DNA from 2 places in the Kribbella ginsengisoli genome. Region 1 is predicted to be linked to the other one. Evidence: riboswitches for the same ligand, from Rfam matches in the RefSeq annotation. Region 1 holds a riboswitch; the other holds the start of a gene.

The links. A riboswitch is a leader RNA that binds a small molecule or an ion and turns the genes downstream of it on or off. The one in region 1 is predicted to bind glycine.
Region 2: it holds a riboswitch for glycine, as region 1 does, so the genes downstream of both, ABD768_RS13630 (L-serine ammonia-lyase) here and gcvP (aminomethyl-transferring glycine dehydrogenase) in region 1, are expected to answer to the same signal.

The regions. Positions count from the first base shown of each region.
Region 1 is NZ_BAABAA010000001.1:1,014,556-1,022,208, forward strand. Features, by position in the region: gene ABD768_RS04450 (serine hydrolase domain-containing protein) at 1-905, opposite strand, end outside; gene gcvP (aminomethyl-transferring glycine dehydrogenase) at 923-3,772, opposite strand; glycine riboswitch at 3,846-3,943, opposite strand; gene ABD768_RS04460 (MerR family transcriptional regulator) at 3,965-4,558, opposite strand; gene ABD768_RS04465 (bifunctional nuclease domain-containing protein) at 4,737-5,228, opposite strand; gene ftsR (transcriptional regulator FtsR) at 5,275-5,916, opposite strand; gene ABD768_RS04475 (zinc-ribbon and FHA domain-containing protein) at 5,957-6,478, opposite strand; gene gcvH (glycine cleavage system protein GcvH) at 6,616-6,996, opposite strand; gene ABD768_RS04485 (DUF881 domain-containing protein) at 7,034-7,653, opposite strand, start outside.
Region 2 is NZ_BAABAA010000002.1:1,293,704-1,301,356, reverse strand. Features, by position in the region: gene ABD768_RS13640 (alpha/beta hydrolase) at 1-769, opposite strand, end outside; gene ABD768_RS13635 (DUF3817 domain-containing protein) at 868-1,200, shown strand; glycine riboswitch at 1,303-1,395, shown strand; gene ABD768_RS13630 (L-serine ammonia-lyase) at 1,473-2,846, shown strand; gene ABD768_RS13625 (alpha/beta fold hydrolase) at 2,808-3,500, opposite strand; gene ABD768_RS13620 (hypothetical protein) at 3,671-4,864, shown strand; gene ABD768_RS13615 (SDR family NAD(P)-dependent oxidoreductase) at 4,883-5,581, opposite strand; gene ABD768_RS13610 (helix-turn-helix transcriptional regulator) at 5,685-6,527, shown strand; gene ABD768_RS13605 (alpha/beta fold hydrolase) at 6,498-7,379, opposite strand; gene ABD768_RS13600 (hypothetical protein) at 7,448-7,653, opposite strand, start outside.

The DNA of each region.
Region 1 (7,653 bases):
AGTCCGGCCATGAAGCCCGGCATCGAGCCGGTGTGGCCGACGAAGAGGTACGGGTCGTCGGCATGCAGCCGCAGGCCCAGCCCGTACGACGCGGTCAGCGCCTCGCGTGGATCGGCCGCCGTCGGAGCGGCCATCTCGTCGACGGTGTCGCGGCTGAGCACCTCGTAGCCGGGGTCGATCCAGAACGCGGCGTACTTCGCCAGGTCCTCGATCGTGCTCCACAGCTGTCCGGCCGGCGCCATCGCACCGGAGTCGTACGCCGGCTCCAGGTCGAGCCGCCCGCTGAACGGATGCACCGAGTACCCCTTGGCGGCGGGGGTGACCGGGAAGTACGTCGTACGCCGCATCTCCAGCGGGTCGAGGATCCGCGCCGCCACCAACTCCATCCACGCGGCACCCCGCAACCGCGCGACGACCTCGCCCAGCAACGCATAGCCGAGGTTGGAGTAGTGATGCCGCCGATCGGGCCGGCCGGCCGCCTGCGACTCGTCCATCGCCGCCGTCAGCGCCTCGAACGAAACGCCCGGATTGCGTTCCCACCAAGGGCCTTCGGGCTCGGCGTTCATCCCGCCCGAGTGGGCGAGCAACTGCCGGATGGTCAGGTCGCCGAACGCCACTCCGGGCAGATGCTTGCCCACGGCATCATTCAGCGACAGCAGCCCGTCGTCGCGACACTGCAGCACCAGGATCGCGGTCATCGTCTTGGTGATCGACCCGATCCGGTACTGCACGTCCGGGCCCGGCGCCAGCCCTTCACCGTCCACGATCTGCCCGCGGGAACCGGTCCACGCCAACGCGCCGTCCTTCAGCACACCGGCTGTGATGGTCGGCAGCTTGGTCTCACTCTGGGCCGCGGCGATCTCGGCGTACAAGGCCGCCGCGGTGTCAGCACGAACGTCAGTCACTCACCCAAGTATGCCTGTTACTCGAAGGCCTCCGGTGACGGGCAGGAGCAGATCAGGTTGCGGTCGCCGTAGGCTCCGTCGATCCGGCGAACCGGGGGCCAGTACTTCGTGGTGCGGTCGACCGACTGCGGGAAGGCGGCCTCCTCGCGGGTGTAGGCGTGCTCCCATTTGTCGTTGATCACCGACGACGCGGTGTGCGGCGCGTTCACCAGCGGGTTGTCACCGGCCGGCCACTCCCCTGCCGCGACCCGGTCGATCTCGTGCCGGATCGCGATCATCGCGTCGCAGAACCGGTCCAGTTCACCCAGGTCCTCGGACTCGGTCGGCTCCACCATCAACGTCCCGGCGACCGGGAACGACATCGTCGGCGCGTGGAAGCCGTAGTCGACCAGCCGCTTCGCGACGTCGTCGACGGTGATACCGGTCTCCTTGGTCATCGGCCGCAGATCCAGGATGCACTCGTGCGCGACCAGCCCGTTCTCCCCCGTGTACAGCACCGGGAAGGCGTCCTCGAGCCGCTTGGCGACGTAGTTGGCGGTCAGTACGGCGGCCTTGGTCGCCGACGTCAGCCCCTCGGCGCCCATCATCCGGATGTACGCCCAGGAGATCGCCAGCACACCGGCCGAGCCGAACGGCGCCGCGCTGATCGGACCGACACCCGACTCCGGGCCGGCCTGGTCGAGCAACGGGTGGTTCGGCAGGTACGGCGCCAAGTGCGCGGCGACCGCGACCGGACCGACACCCGGGCCACCGCCACCGTGCGGGATGCAGAACGTCTTGTGCAGGTTCAGGTGGCTGACATCGCCCCCGAACTCGCCCGGCCTGGCCAGCCCGAGCAGCGCGTTCAGGTTCGCGCCGTCGACGTACACCTGGCCGCCGTGGTCGTGGACGATCTGGCAGACCTCGGTCACGCTCTCCTCGTACACGCCGTGCGTGGACGGGTAGGTGATCATGATCGCGGCCAGCTTCTCCGCGTGCTCGTCAGCCTTGGCGCGCAGATCGGCCAGATCGATCGTGCCGTCATCGTTGCCCTTGACAACAACAACCTTCATCCCGGCCATCACCGCGGAGGCGGCGTTGGTACCGTGCGCGCTCGCCGGGATCAGGCAGACGTTGCGATCTTCGTTGCCCTGGGCCCGGTGGTAGCCGCGGATCGCGAGCAGCCCCGCGAGCTCACCCTGCGAGCCGGCGTTCGGCTGGATCGAGACCTTCGCGTAGCCGGTCACCTCGGCCAGCCAGCGCTCCAGCTGGCCGATCAGCTTCACGTAGCCGGCGGCGTCCTCGATCGGCGCCAGCGGGTGCATGTCGGCGAACTCGGGCCAGGTGACGGCTTCCATCTCGGTGGTCGCGTTCAGCTTCATCGTGCAGGAGCCGAGCGGGATCATGCCGCGGTCGAGCGCGTAGTCGTAGTCCGACAGCTTGCGCAGGTAGCGCAGCATCGCCGTCTCCGACCGGTGCGTGTTGAAGACCGGGTGCGTCAGGTACTCCGAGGTCCGCGTGACCGTCTCGGCCAGGGCGTCACCGCCGAGCGCCGCGTCGTACGTCACGCCGAAGGAACGGCAGACCCCGACCAGCGCCGTCGCGTCGGTCTTCTCGTCACAGGAGATGCCGACGTGGTCCGCGTCGACCTCACGCAGCCAGATGCCGTTCTGCCGAGCCGTGTCGACAACATCCGCCGCACGACCGGGCACCCGGGCCAGGACGGTGTCGAAGAACTGGTCGTGTACGACCTCGACGCCTCCGGCCTTCAGCGAGGCGGCGAGGCTGTCCGCGTGGCGGTGGACCCGCTCAGCGATCGCCTTCAGCCCCTCCGGACCGTGATAGACGGCGTACATCGACGCGACGACAGCGAGCAGCACCTGCGCGGTACAGATGTTCGAGGTCGCCTTCTCACGCCGGATGTGCTGCTCCCGCGTCTGCAAAGCCAACCGGTACGCCGGCGCGCCATCCGCATCAACCGACACCCCGACCAACCGACCCGGCAGCGACCGCTCCAGCCCGGCGCGCACCGACATGAACCCAGCCTGCGGCCCACCGTAGAACAGCGGCACCCCGAAGCGCTGCGACGACCCGATGACGATGTCAGCCCCCGCCTCACCCGGCGCCTCGAGCAGCGTCAGGGCGAGCAGGTCCGATGCGACCGCGACGAGCGTCTCCCGCTCGTGTGCCGCCGCGATCAGCGGCTTCAGGTCGCGAACGACCCCGCCCGAGCCCGGGTACTGCACCAGGAAGCCGAAGAAGTCGCCCTCTGGCAGCCCGTCAGTCGTGTCCGCGACGACGACCTCGATGTCGAGCGCCTCGGCCCGCGTCTGCACGACAGCGATCGTCTGCGCGAAACAGTCGGCATCGACCAGGAACCGGTTGCTCTTGCTCTTGCGGTTCGACCGGTGCGCCAGCGTCATCGCCTCGGCGGCGGCAGTGCCCTCGTCGAGCAGGGACGCGTTCGCGGTCGGCAGGCCGGTCAGGTCGGAGACGACGGTCTGGAAGTTCAGCAGCGCCTCGAGGCGGCCCTGGGAGATCTCCGGCTGGTACGGCGTGTAGGCGGTGTACCAGGCCGGGTTCTCGACCAGGCGGCGGACGATCACCGACGGGGTGAACGTGCCGTAGTACCCCTGGCCGATCATCGAGGTGGCGACGTTGTTGCGGGCGGCGAGCTGGCGCAGTTCGGTCAGCGCGTCGACCTCGGAGGCCGGCTCGGGCAGCCGGAGCGGCTCGGTCGAGCGGATCGAGGCGGGCACCGCGGCGTCGACGAGCGCGTCGACATCGGCGTACCCGAGGGTCTCGACCATCTTGGCGATCTCGCCGGACCGCGGGCCGATGTGACGGTCGGCGAACACCGCTGACACCTGAACAGGGGATTCAGTCATTGTGTGGAGGCTCCGTTGCTGACAATTGCCGGTGGCCTCCCCCTCTGTCACGCGGCGCGCGCTTCAGAGTCGCCTAAGACACTCGGTCCATGGGCCTGAGAGGTTCCGGGGAGGAATTGCCCCTTCGGCGCCCGACCAGACAGCAGGTCGAGACTCTCCCGAGTGTTGTGTACGGCTGAGAACGAGGGTACCTCAGCCCGTCATCCGGGCACGGCGGCGGGCAGCCAGCTCGTCGTTGGCGTGGTCGTCGCCGGTCTCACCGTGCGCGTCGAGCCGCTCGGTCGGCAGCTCCGACAGCGATCCCTCGACCTCGCGCCAGACGCCGCCGAGGGCGATCCCGAAGACGCCCTGGCCGCCGGCCAGCAGGTCGATGACCTCGTCGGGCGAGGTGCACATGTAGACCGAGGCGCCGTCGCTCATCAGCGTGATCTGAGTCAGGTCGTCGATGCCGCGCTTGCTCAGGTGGGCGATGGCGCTGCGGATCTGCTGCAGCGAGATGCCCGCGTCGAGCAGCCGCTTGATCACTTTGAGCAACAAGACGTCGCGGAAGCCGTAGAGCCGCTGGGTGCCGGAACCGGTGGCCGGGCGGACGGACGGTGAGACCAGTCCGGTGCGGGCCCAGTAGTCCAGCTGGCGGTAGGTGATACCGGCCGCGGCGCAGGCCGTCGGGCCGCGGAAACCGACGTCGTCGGGCATCGGCTTCAGGTCGTCCTCGAAGAGCAGACCCTGGACGCCGGCGGTGACGGCCGCCTCGGCGTGTGCTTCGGACGTCGACTGCGCCGTCAGATCTGTGTCGCCGGTGCGTGTCACGCCTGAGCCTCCCTGGGTACCGACTGGAACGGATCACATCCGTGGAGTTACAACACCCCACGACTCCTTCAAGGTAAGCCGCCGCTCAGGCCGGGTCAACGACAACCGCCCCGAGCCGGATGCGTGTCGCGGATCCAATACGAATCGTTACCTGTCAGCTCTTGTCGAAGTCTTCCGGTGTGACGTGATCGAGGAACTCACGGAAGCGCTCGACCTCCTCCTCCTCGACCACCTCGTCGTCCTCGTTCTCACTGTCCGGAACCGGGATGCCGGCCTCGGCCAGGATCTCCTCGGTGCAGAACACCGGCGTACCGGTCCGCAGCGCGAGCGCGATCGAGTCCGACGGGCGGGCGGAGATCTCGGTCTTGTCGTCGAAGACCAGGATCGCCTCGAACACGCCGTCGGTCAGGTTCACGATCCGGACCTGGCTCAGCGTGTGCCCGAGCACCCGGATGGTCTCCGCGAACAGGTCGTGGGTCAGCGGCCGGGGAGGCTCCATCCCCTGCTGGGCGAAAGCGATGGCGCTCGCTTCGGCCGCGCCGATCCAGATCGGCAGGTACCGCTCTCCGCCGACCTCCCGGAGCAGCACGATCGGCTGACTCGAGGGCATCTCAACCCGGACTCCGACCACGTCGACTTCGCGCACTCCTTCAGCCTACTCTGCGGGCCAGGCCGGGGCTGCCCCGCCGGGGTCAGCGGGTGAGCCGTGACCGGACGAGTGCCGCGTGCAACCGCACCGCGAGGGCGGCCAGTTCCAGCGTCTTGTCGTCGCGCCGGGGCTGTACGACCTGCTCGATCAGCCCGACCTCACGGTCGGCGGCGGCCCGGAACGGCCGCAGATGCCGCGGCTCGATCCCGTACTGCGCGAACTCGGCGGCCGCCTTGGCGATCAGGATCGCGTCGCCGTCGTAGTGGTTGCCCCGGGCCACGACGAGGTTGTGACTCTCCAGCTGCTCGAGCAACTCGGCCGTGATCCCGGCCGCCTCGCGCAGCTCGTCCCGGGTCAGCTTCAGCTCGGTCCCGTACGTCGAGAAGTCCTCGGCATCGGGCAGCCCGGCAGGCTGGGGCAACGTCTGCGGCGCCGCCGGCCGGCCACCAGGAGCAGGCGGCCGCAGCCCGCGATCCATCGCGTCGAGGTGGTCCTTGATCACCTTCAGCGGCAGGTACTGGTCGCGCTGCGCGGTCAGCACATAGCGAAGCCGCTCGATGTCGGCGGTACTGAACTTGCGGTACCCCGAAGCGGTCCTGGCCGGCGTCACCAGCCCCTCCGCCTCGAGGAAGCGGATCTTGGAGATGGTGACGTCGGCGAACTCGGCCTGCAGGAGCTGCAGCACCTCACCGATGCTGCTGCCCCCTAGTGCGGAGTCTCCAGACTCAGGCTTGGCCACTGGCGTAGTAGACCAGCCGGTACTTGCCGATCTGCACCTCGTCGCCGTTCGACAGCTGCAGCTCGTCGATCCGGTCGCGGTTCACGTAGGTGCCGTTCAGGCTGCCGACGTCGCGGACCTTGACGCCCTGCGGGTCGCGCCGGAACTCCGCGTGCCGGCGGGACACGGTCACGTCGTCGAGGAAGATGTCGCTGTCGGGGTGCCGGCCGGCGGTGACCACGTCGACGTCGAGCAGGAACCGGCTGCCCGCGTTCGGGCCGCGCTGGACGATCAGCAGCGCCGATCCCTGGGGCAGCGCGCCGACCGCGGCCTCGTCCTCGGCGGACAGGCTCTCGCCGAGATCGAAACGCTCGGTCTCCGGCTCGACGCTGATCGGTGCGAGCATCGCGGTGTCGGTCACCCCGGGGGCGGTCACCGGACGGTCCGCGCCAGGGAGCATCGTTCCGCACTGCGAGCAGAACTTGCTGCCCTCGGAGTTCTCGTGCCCGCACTGGTTGCAGAACGGCATGCTGTGATCCTCCCGATCGCCGGCGGTCCGGCGACGTTCTCGTTGACCCCGTGATGACAGTGTGGACTAGGACCCCAACCCTCGACCGGCGGTTGAGGTCCGACAGAACTTACCAGCTACTGCCCTGCGTCCGTAGTTCAGCTCTGGTCGAGCTGTCCCTTGTACGTGTCGGCGTCCATCAACGCCTCGATCTCCTCGTCGTCGTCGACCTCGATGTCGAGCAGCCAGCCCTCGCCGTACGGGTCGGTGTTGACCAGGTCGGGCTGGTCGGCCAGCGCCTCGTTGACGGCGCGCACGGTGCCGTTGAGGGGCGCGAACAGGTCGCTGACGCTCTTGGTGGACTCCAGCTCGCCGCAGGAGTCGCCGGCCCGGACGGCGGTGCCGACCTCGGGCAGCTGTACGTACACGATGTCGCCGAGCGCGTCCTGGGCGAAGTCGGTGATACCGACCCGCACCGGGCCGTCGCCGGCCTTGACCCACTCGTGCTCGGCCGTGTACTTCAGATCTTCGGGATACACCTCGGTCCCTCTTTCTTTCAATGGAAACTGCAGGGAGTTACTTCGTCGGGCTCGGTGCCGGGCGAGCGTAACGATGCTCGTCCGGCGCGTGCAAGACGGTGATCGACACGCTCGGCAGCTCGCTCACCTCGGCGGTGCCGCCGACCTGGGGACCCTCGACCTCGCTGACCAGGCCGCCGGGGAAGTTGGCCGCCTCGGCCAGGTTGTGGGCATCGCCGATCGCCTCGATCACGTACGGCGACTGCACCTTCTCGCCGTCGATCTTCACCCCGGGCGGGTCGTCGACCAGATCGGTGCTGGCCACCACCCGGACCTGCCCGTTGATCTGGATCGCCTCGGCGCCCGCGTCGCGGAGCTCCTCGATCGCGTCCAGCAGGTTGCTCGACTGCATCTTGGCGTCCGGGTCGTTCAGCGTGATCCGGACCCCGGGGCCGACGGCGGGCAGCGTCCCGGCCAGGATGCCGAGCACGCGCACCTGCTGCTCGGCCTGCTCGCGGGCGGTCTGCGCCTTGTCCGCGCTGGAGGTCAGCGTGTTCTTGCGCGCCTCCAGCTCGGTGATCTCGGTCTCCAGCCGGCGGGTGTTCTGGCCGAGGCCGTCGAGGATCGCGATCAGGTCCTCGCGGCGGGCGTTCTGGTAGCCGTCGTCGGCCCGGTTCA
Region 2 (7,653 bases), on a different contig from region 1:
ACTCGGTGAACGAGTCCTGCGCCGTCGCGGCCTGCGCGTCGAGGAACTCACCGGTTGTCGAGTCGCCGTGGTCGAAGACGCTCTCCAGGGCGAGCGCGCGCAGCCGGTGCGGGTACGTCTCGGCGTACAGCTCACCGAGCATGGTCCCGTACGAGCTGCCGTGGAAACTGATCTTGGTCTCACCCAGCGCCGCGCGGATCGCGTCGACGTCGCGAACCGTCTGCAGGGTGTCGATGTGGTCGTAGACCGGCCCGGTGTGGGTGCGGCAGTCCTGGTCCAGCTCGCGGTTGTAGCGGATGGTCTGGTCGAACTGCGCGCGGCTGCTGATCTGCGGCGAGGGCTGCTTGGCGAGCAACGCGGCCGAGCAGACGACCGGGTTGCTGCGGGCGATCCCACGGGGGTCGAAGCTGACGATGTCGAACCTGTCCTCCAGGGCGTCGCTGAAGCGGGTCATACCGGTCCGGATCCGGTCGACGCCGGAGTCGCCGGGGCCGCCCGGGCCGAACACCAGGGTGCCGATGCGGGTTGACGGGTCTTTCGCAGTACGGCGGGCTATCGCCAGGCCGAAGGTGGGTCCGTCCGGGTGGTTCCAGTCCACCGGGACCTGGAGGGTCGCGCATTCGGAGCCGGCGACGAGCTTGGGATCCTCTTTGGGTTTGACCTCGCAGTCGGTCCACTGCAAGGACTTCGGTTGTACGGCGGTTGCCGGTGGTGCGACCAGGCCGGCGAAGACGACGCCGGCGATCGCACCCCACGTGATGAGCTTCATCCCCCGATCCTGGGCAAACGCCTTCCCGTGCGCATCGGGGACAGACCCGGCCCGAACCCCAGGCTCGCCTTGGGGGACTTGTTAGGGTCACTGATCTGATGACTGAGACGACGACCGCTGTTGAGACTCCGGCCGGATCGAAGCACGCGACGGTGTTCCGTGCCGTGGCGATCGCCGAGGCGATCTCCTGGACCGGGCTGCTGATCGGGATGCTGTTCAAGTACGTGCTGTCCGACAACGAGATCGGCGTGAAGATCTTCGGGCCGGTACACGGCACGATCTTCATCGCCTACGTGATCACGGTGCTCGCGGTCCGCAAGCAGCTGCGCTGGACCGTACCGGTCACGCTGGCTGCCCTCGCCGCCAGCATCCCGCCGCTGTTCACCTGGTTCTTCGAGCTCTGGGCGCAGCGCACCAACCGGTTGTCCTGAGAGGGTGTCTGGGGGACACCCTCTGAGTTCACCCGCTGCCGGATTGACGCGCGCGGCCGGTCCGCCGTACCGTCGCGGCGAGTACTGAAATCAGCAGCCGCATGAACCCGTGCGGGAGAGACCCGGGCCTGACCCGGGCGCCGTAGGAGCAACTCTCCCCAAGAATCTCTCAGGCACCTTCACCGTGCGGGCGAGGCACCTCTGGAAGGCACACTGCCTGACAGAGCGGGGAGGCATACCAATCGGTCAATGGCGACCAGGAGGCCTCCAGCATGGCGATCAGCGTGTTCGACCTGTTCAGTATCGGGATCGGCCCGTCGAGCTCCCACACCGTGGGACCGATGCGAGCCGCCCGCACCTTCGCGCTCGGCCTGGCCGCGGACGGGTTACTCGACCGTACGACGGCGGTCGAGTCACAACTCTTCGGCTCCCTCGGCGCCACCGGCCACGGGCACGGCAGCAACAAGGCGGTCATCCTCGGGCTGGAGGGTGAGGACCCGGAGACGGTCGACACCCGCTCGGTGGAGAGCCGGGTCGCCGCGATCCGGGCGGCCGGCCGGCTCCGGCTCGCCGGTCAGCGGGAGATCGTCTTCGACGAGAACAACCAGCTGATCATGCACCGGCGCAAGGCGCTGCCGTACCACCCGAACGGGATGACCTTCGTGGCCCGGGCCGCCGACGGCTCCTGTCTGCGGGAGCGGACGTACTACTCGGTCGGCGGCGGTTTCGTCGTCGACGAGAACGCGGCGGCCGGTGACCGGATCGTCGCGGACCGTACTCCGCTCAAGTACCCGTTCCTGTCCGGCAACGAACTGCTCGTCCGCTGCCAGGAGTCGGGCCTGCCGATCAGCGAGGTGATGCTCGCCAACGAACTCGCCTGGCGGACCGAGCCCGAGATCCGCGAGGGCCTGCTGCACATCTGGCAGGTGATGCAGGACTGCGTCGACGAGGGCTGTGAGACCGAGGGCACGCTGCCGGGCGGCCTCAAGGTGCCGCGCCGGGCGGCCGCGCTGCACAAGAAGCTCAGCAGCGACAAGTGGTCGGTCGATCCGCTGAAGGTGATGGACTGGGTCAACCTGTTCGCGCTCGCGGTGAACGAGCAGAACGCGTCCGGCGGCCGGATCGTCACGGCGCCGACGAACGGTGCCGCGGGGATCATTCCGGCCGTGCTGCACTACTACCGTCGCTTCGTGCCGGGGGCATCGGAGGACGGCGTGGTCCGGTTCCTGCTGGCGGCCGCGGCGATCGGCGTTCTGTACAAGGAGAACGCGTCGATCTCCGGCGCCGAGGTCGGATGTCAGGGCGAGGTCGGCTCGGCCTGCTCGATGGCGGCCGCCGGGCTGTGCGAAGTACTGGGTGGAACTCCGGAGCAGGTCGAGAACGCGGCCGAGATCGCGATGGAGCACAACCTCGGCCTGACCTGCGACCCGGTCGGCGGGCTGGTTCAGATCCCCTGTATCGAGCGCAACGCGATGGCGTCGATGAAGGCGATCAACGCCGCCCGGATGGCGATGCACGGCGACGGCGTCCACGTCGTCTCGCTCGACAAGGTGATCAAGACGATGCGCGAGACCGGCGCCGACATGAAGATCAAGTACAAGGAGACCTCACGTGGCGGCCTGGCCGTGAACGTGATCGAGTGCTGACGGATCCTCCACATGCGCGTTGTGCCCCAACCCGGCCAGCGTGACGACGTGCCCGCCCAGCGCGGTCAGCTCGGCATCCGTGTTCATCGGATCAAGCTCACCGCGCGCCAGCACAACCTCCGCCTGACAAGCCGCGATCAACGCCTCCATGGCCGGCGCCCCAACCGCCCAGGTCCCCGGATCCATCGCCAGCCGCCACCGCCCGTCGACCTGCTTGATCCCATGCTCAACCGCGCCGCTGTCCAGCTCGACCAGCCCTTGTAACCCAGACACCTTGAGAAACCGGGCAGCCGCCTCGTCCCGACTCTCGAACCACCCGATCGGCTTCTGCGCCAGCGCCCCCGCCCGCCCCAGATCATCCGCCGACCAGCTCACCTTCACCCCCAACGCCACCACCCGATCCACCTGCACGCCATACCGCCCGGACGCCAGTTCGAGCGCAATCACCCCACCGAGCGAATGCCCGACGACGACCAGCTCACGTCGTACCGGCAGCGCCGCCGCAACGGCCGCAGCCATCGCCTCAAACGTGTACTTCGGGAGCGTAGGCGCGCTCCCGTGCCCCGGCAGATCAGGCGCAACCCGCGGCTGAGCCCACCCGTCCCAAACCCGCCCGTTGGCCCCAAGCCCATGCAGCAACACCAAAGACCCCATGCGGGCCAGCCTGACAGAACCCGATCTTCAGCGCCCCGACACGCGTGCCGCCACGATGCGATCTTGCTATTGGTGATCGCGGCCAGGACCTACTCAGCCGGCAACGCGCTGGCCATACTCTCCGCAAGGGGAGCAACGCCGCGTGGTGCGGTGCGAGGGGTGGGGGATCGATGAGCGGCGAACTGGCAGGCAAAGGTCCGATCCAGCCGACGATCAGGAGCCCGATCAAGCTCGGAAAGTTGGTGGCCGCCAGCCTCGGAGGTGCCTTGGTCGCTGGGGCGGCGCTGGCTCTTCTCTTCGGCGAGTGGGTTGCCACAGGCGAGCACCCCCATCTCTGGAATCTGCCGTCCCGGGAGCTGTACGACGTCATTCGAGCGTCGATCGGCTCGCTGGGACTGATCGGCGCCGGGGGCGCCGCGGCGATCGCCTATCGCCGCCAGCGGACGCTGGAGAACCAGCACGCGCTCGAGACCAGACGCGACCAGCTCGCCGAAGCGGCCGACCAGCGTGCGGTCAGGGCCGCCTTCCATGCACGCTTCGGATCCGCTGCTGAGCAGCTCGGTCATTCCGACGCCGCGATCAGACTTGCCGGCGTGTACGCGATGGCCCAGTTGGCCGACGACTGGGGCGATGACGACGGGGCCCAACGTCAGGTCTGCGTCGACGTCCTGTGCGCCTACCTACGGATGCCCGAACGGCAGGATCCGACAGGAGCGGTGGACGATCGCGACATCAGAGTGCGGGAAGCCATCTGTACGGTGATCCGGAAGCGGCTGGCCCTGGAGGAGCCGAGGTGGACGGGGATCCGGTACGACCTCCGCGGAATGACGCTCACCAAAGGGCGGTACTCCCTCGCGTGGTGCCGGTTCATCAGCAGCAGCGTCGAGCTCGACGATCTGGTCGTCAAGGGCGATGCGGTACTGCGCTTCCACCGTGCGAAATTCAAGCAGTGCTGGGTCGGGCTCAACCGGATGCAGATCAATGCCGGGACAGTGGATTTCAGCGAGGCCGAGTTTCGTCCTGATCCGGACAGTACGGACCCCGCGGACCGAAAGAAACGAAACCTGCGGCTGCGCAGCGTCATCGTCGACGGCGGGAGGCTGGACTTCCGCGGCGCACGATTCCTCAACGATGCCTCGACGTTCATGGCGTTGAGAGTGGAGGATGCAGAGCTCGACTTCGGGGACTGCGAGATCAAGTGCACATCTTTCGACTTCGGTATCAAGGATTTTGCCGGTCGGTTGCTGACCTTCGAAGGCGCCCAGCGTGATCCGGCGACGGTGGTCTCTCTCGATGTCGAGGGGTCGGCTGCCGCGCAGGTCCGCTGGGGTCCCTTGTCGAATGATGTTCCCGATGGTGTTTGAACTAACGAGCCTTGGCTGTCACCAGGGGACAAGGCCTGTGTTGCGTTGGTAGGTGGCTGTCGGGCCGGTTTTGTCGATGGTGGCCAGGCGGACGATGCTGGCGGCGCCTTCGGGGATGGACTGGTGGCCTCGGTGGCCGTTGAAGTCGGTGGCGGTGTAGCCGGGGTCCACGGCGTTGATGCGCATTTCGGGGTTGAGGTGGGCGTACTGGGCGGTGAGCATGTTGAGGGCGGCCTTGGAGGAGCTGTAGATCGGGGCGGGGATCCAGGCGGCCTCGCGGACCGTGGGGTCGGTGGCCATGCCGATCGAGCCCAGGCCGCTGCTGACGTTGACGACTACGGGGTTGTCGCTTGCCTTGAGCAACGGCAGGAAGGCGTTCAGGACGCGGAAGGCGCCGAAGACGTTGACGTTGTAGACGGTCTGGAAGTCGTCGGCGGTGAGCTGGTCGGCGGGCTTGAAGGGGCCGGGGATGCCGGCGTTGTTGACGAGTACGTCGAGGTGACCGGCCTCTTCCTGCACCTGCTTGACGGCGTTCTGGACCGACTCGTCGTCGGTCACCTCCAGCTGGACGAAGCGGGCACCGAGCTCGTCGGCCGCCTTGCGTCCACGCTCGGGGTCGCGCGCACCGACGTACACGGTGTGGCCGAGGGCAACGAGTTGACGGGCTGTTTCGTAGCCGAGGCTCTTGTTGGCCCCGGTGATGAGTGTTGTTGTCATGGCTCCAATCTCGTCGCTGGGCGACGGTGCAGGTAGTGCACGCTTTGTCCTGGGGATTGGCAGTACCCAGGCTGAAGCGCGGATTGCGATAGATACTGGACGGGTGGCTGAACTAGGCAAGACGCTCCACGCGTGGCGGGATCGGGTGACTCCGGCCGAGGCCGGCCTGCCCGCGGGCGGGCGGCGGCGGGCGCCGGGGCTCCGGCGTGAGGAGCTGGCGCTACTGGCCGGGCTGTCGGTCGACTACATCCTCCGGCTCGAGCAGGGGCGGTCGTCCGCGCCGTCGGCCCAGGTACTGACCGCGTTGGCCCGGGCGCTGCGGTTGACTGATTCCGAGCGGGACCACCTGTTCGTGCTGGCCGGTCAGACGCCACCGCGGCCCGGGGCGATCTCGACGTACATCCCGCCCGGGGTGCAACGGCTGATCGGCCAACTCGAGGGTGCGCCCATCTGCGTGTGCGCCGCCTCCTGGACGATGATCAGCTGGAATCCGCTCTGGTCGGCGCTGATCGGCGACCCGTCCGTCTTCCGGGGCCGCGAGCGCAACATCATCTGGCGGCACTTCATGCGGCCCGGAATCGCGGGCTTCGACCGCGTGGCGCAAACCCCGGAGCAGGCGGCCGGCTTCACCCGGGCCATGGTCACCGACCTCCGCGCCGCCACCGCCCGCTACCCCAACGACGCCGACCTCCGCGACCTCATCAAGGAACTGCGCACCGGTAGCCCCCATTTCGCGGCGCTATGGGACGACCACGTCGTCGGCTTTCATGAGTCCAACGTCAAAACCATCAACCACCCGGAACTCGGCGAGATGCTCCTCGACTGCGACGTCCTCACCGCCCCCGGCAGTGACCTCCGCCTGGTCATCTACACCGCCGCCCCCGACACAGAAGCCGCCGAAAAACTCCGCCTGCTCTCAGTCCTCGGCCTGCAAGCCCTCAGCTGATGCCGAGGCCGAGGCCGACGTTGAGGCTGACGCCGAGGTGTTGAGGATGGTTCGGGCTACTAGGTCGGGGGCGTCGTTCATGGGGACGTGGCCGCAGGCGTAGAGGGGGACGATCCGGGCCTGGGGGATTTGGAGGTGGGCTCGGGCGGCTTGGCGGGGGAGGAGGATTCGGTCGTGGGTGCCCCAGGCGATGGTGACGGGGACGTCCGGTACGTCGCCGTCGAAGGTGACTCCGGATTTGCCCAGGCGGGCCACCCGGTCGAAGGCGGTGGCGGTGCGGAGGGCGAAGGTTTCGGCGACCACTGCCTCGGGGGCGCGCTGGGCGGGGTGGTTGTAGATCATGCCGGTCATCACGCGTCGGCCGGCGGCGCTACGGGCCATCCGGCGGATGGTTGAGTCGGGGGTGCGTTGAGCCACCCGGCGCATGTTGGCCAGGACGTTGAGGGCCCAGGAACGTTCGCGAGGAGACCAGAAGCCGGCCGGGGACAGTGCGGTGACCGAGCGGACCGAGCCGAGTTGGCCGAGGCGCAGGGCGACCAGGCCGCCCATCGAGTTGCCGGCGACGTCGGGTTTGCCGAGATCGAGCGCAGTACAGAAGGCTTCGACGGCGTGGGCGAAGGAGTCGACCTCGTCGGGGATGCCGGCCGGTACGTCGGGAGAATCGCCGAAACCGGGGAAGTCGAGCGAGATCACGTCGCGCGACTCGGCCAGCTGCTCGATCACCGGGTCCCATGCCTGCCGGTGGTGACCGATGCCGTGCAGGAGTACCAGCGGCGGACCCGCGCCCTTGCGGTCGTACGCGATCTCCACCCCGGGGACACCGGCCACGGTCACGGTCGCAGTAGCGCTCATGAACTCATGGTCACCCCGGGGTGGCCTCCTGTCATCGTGACATGGCCGATGTCACATACCTGAGAAGATCAGTACGGATCGACCTCGCTGGACGAGGCGTTGCCGAGGACCGAGGCCTGGAGCTGGACCTCCCAGCCCTGGTTCTTGCCGAACGGCTGGTCGAACTTCTTGAACGAGCAGTCCGAGCTGAACTGGCGCCGCTTCGGGTTCCAGTCCTTGCCGCTCTTGATGTACAGCTGGTAGCCGCCGCCGATCCGGCGGACCGTGGCGGTCT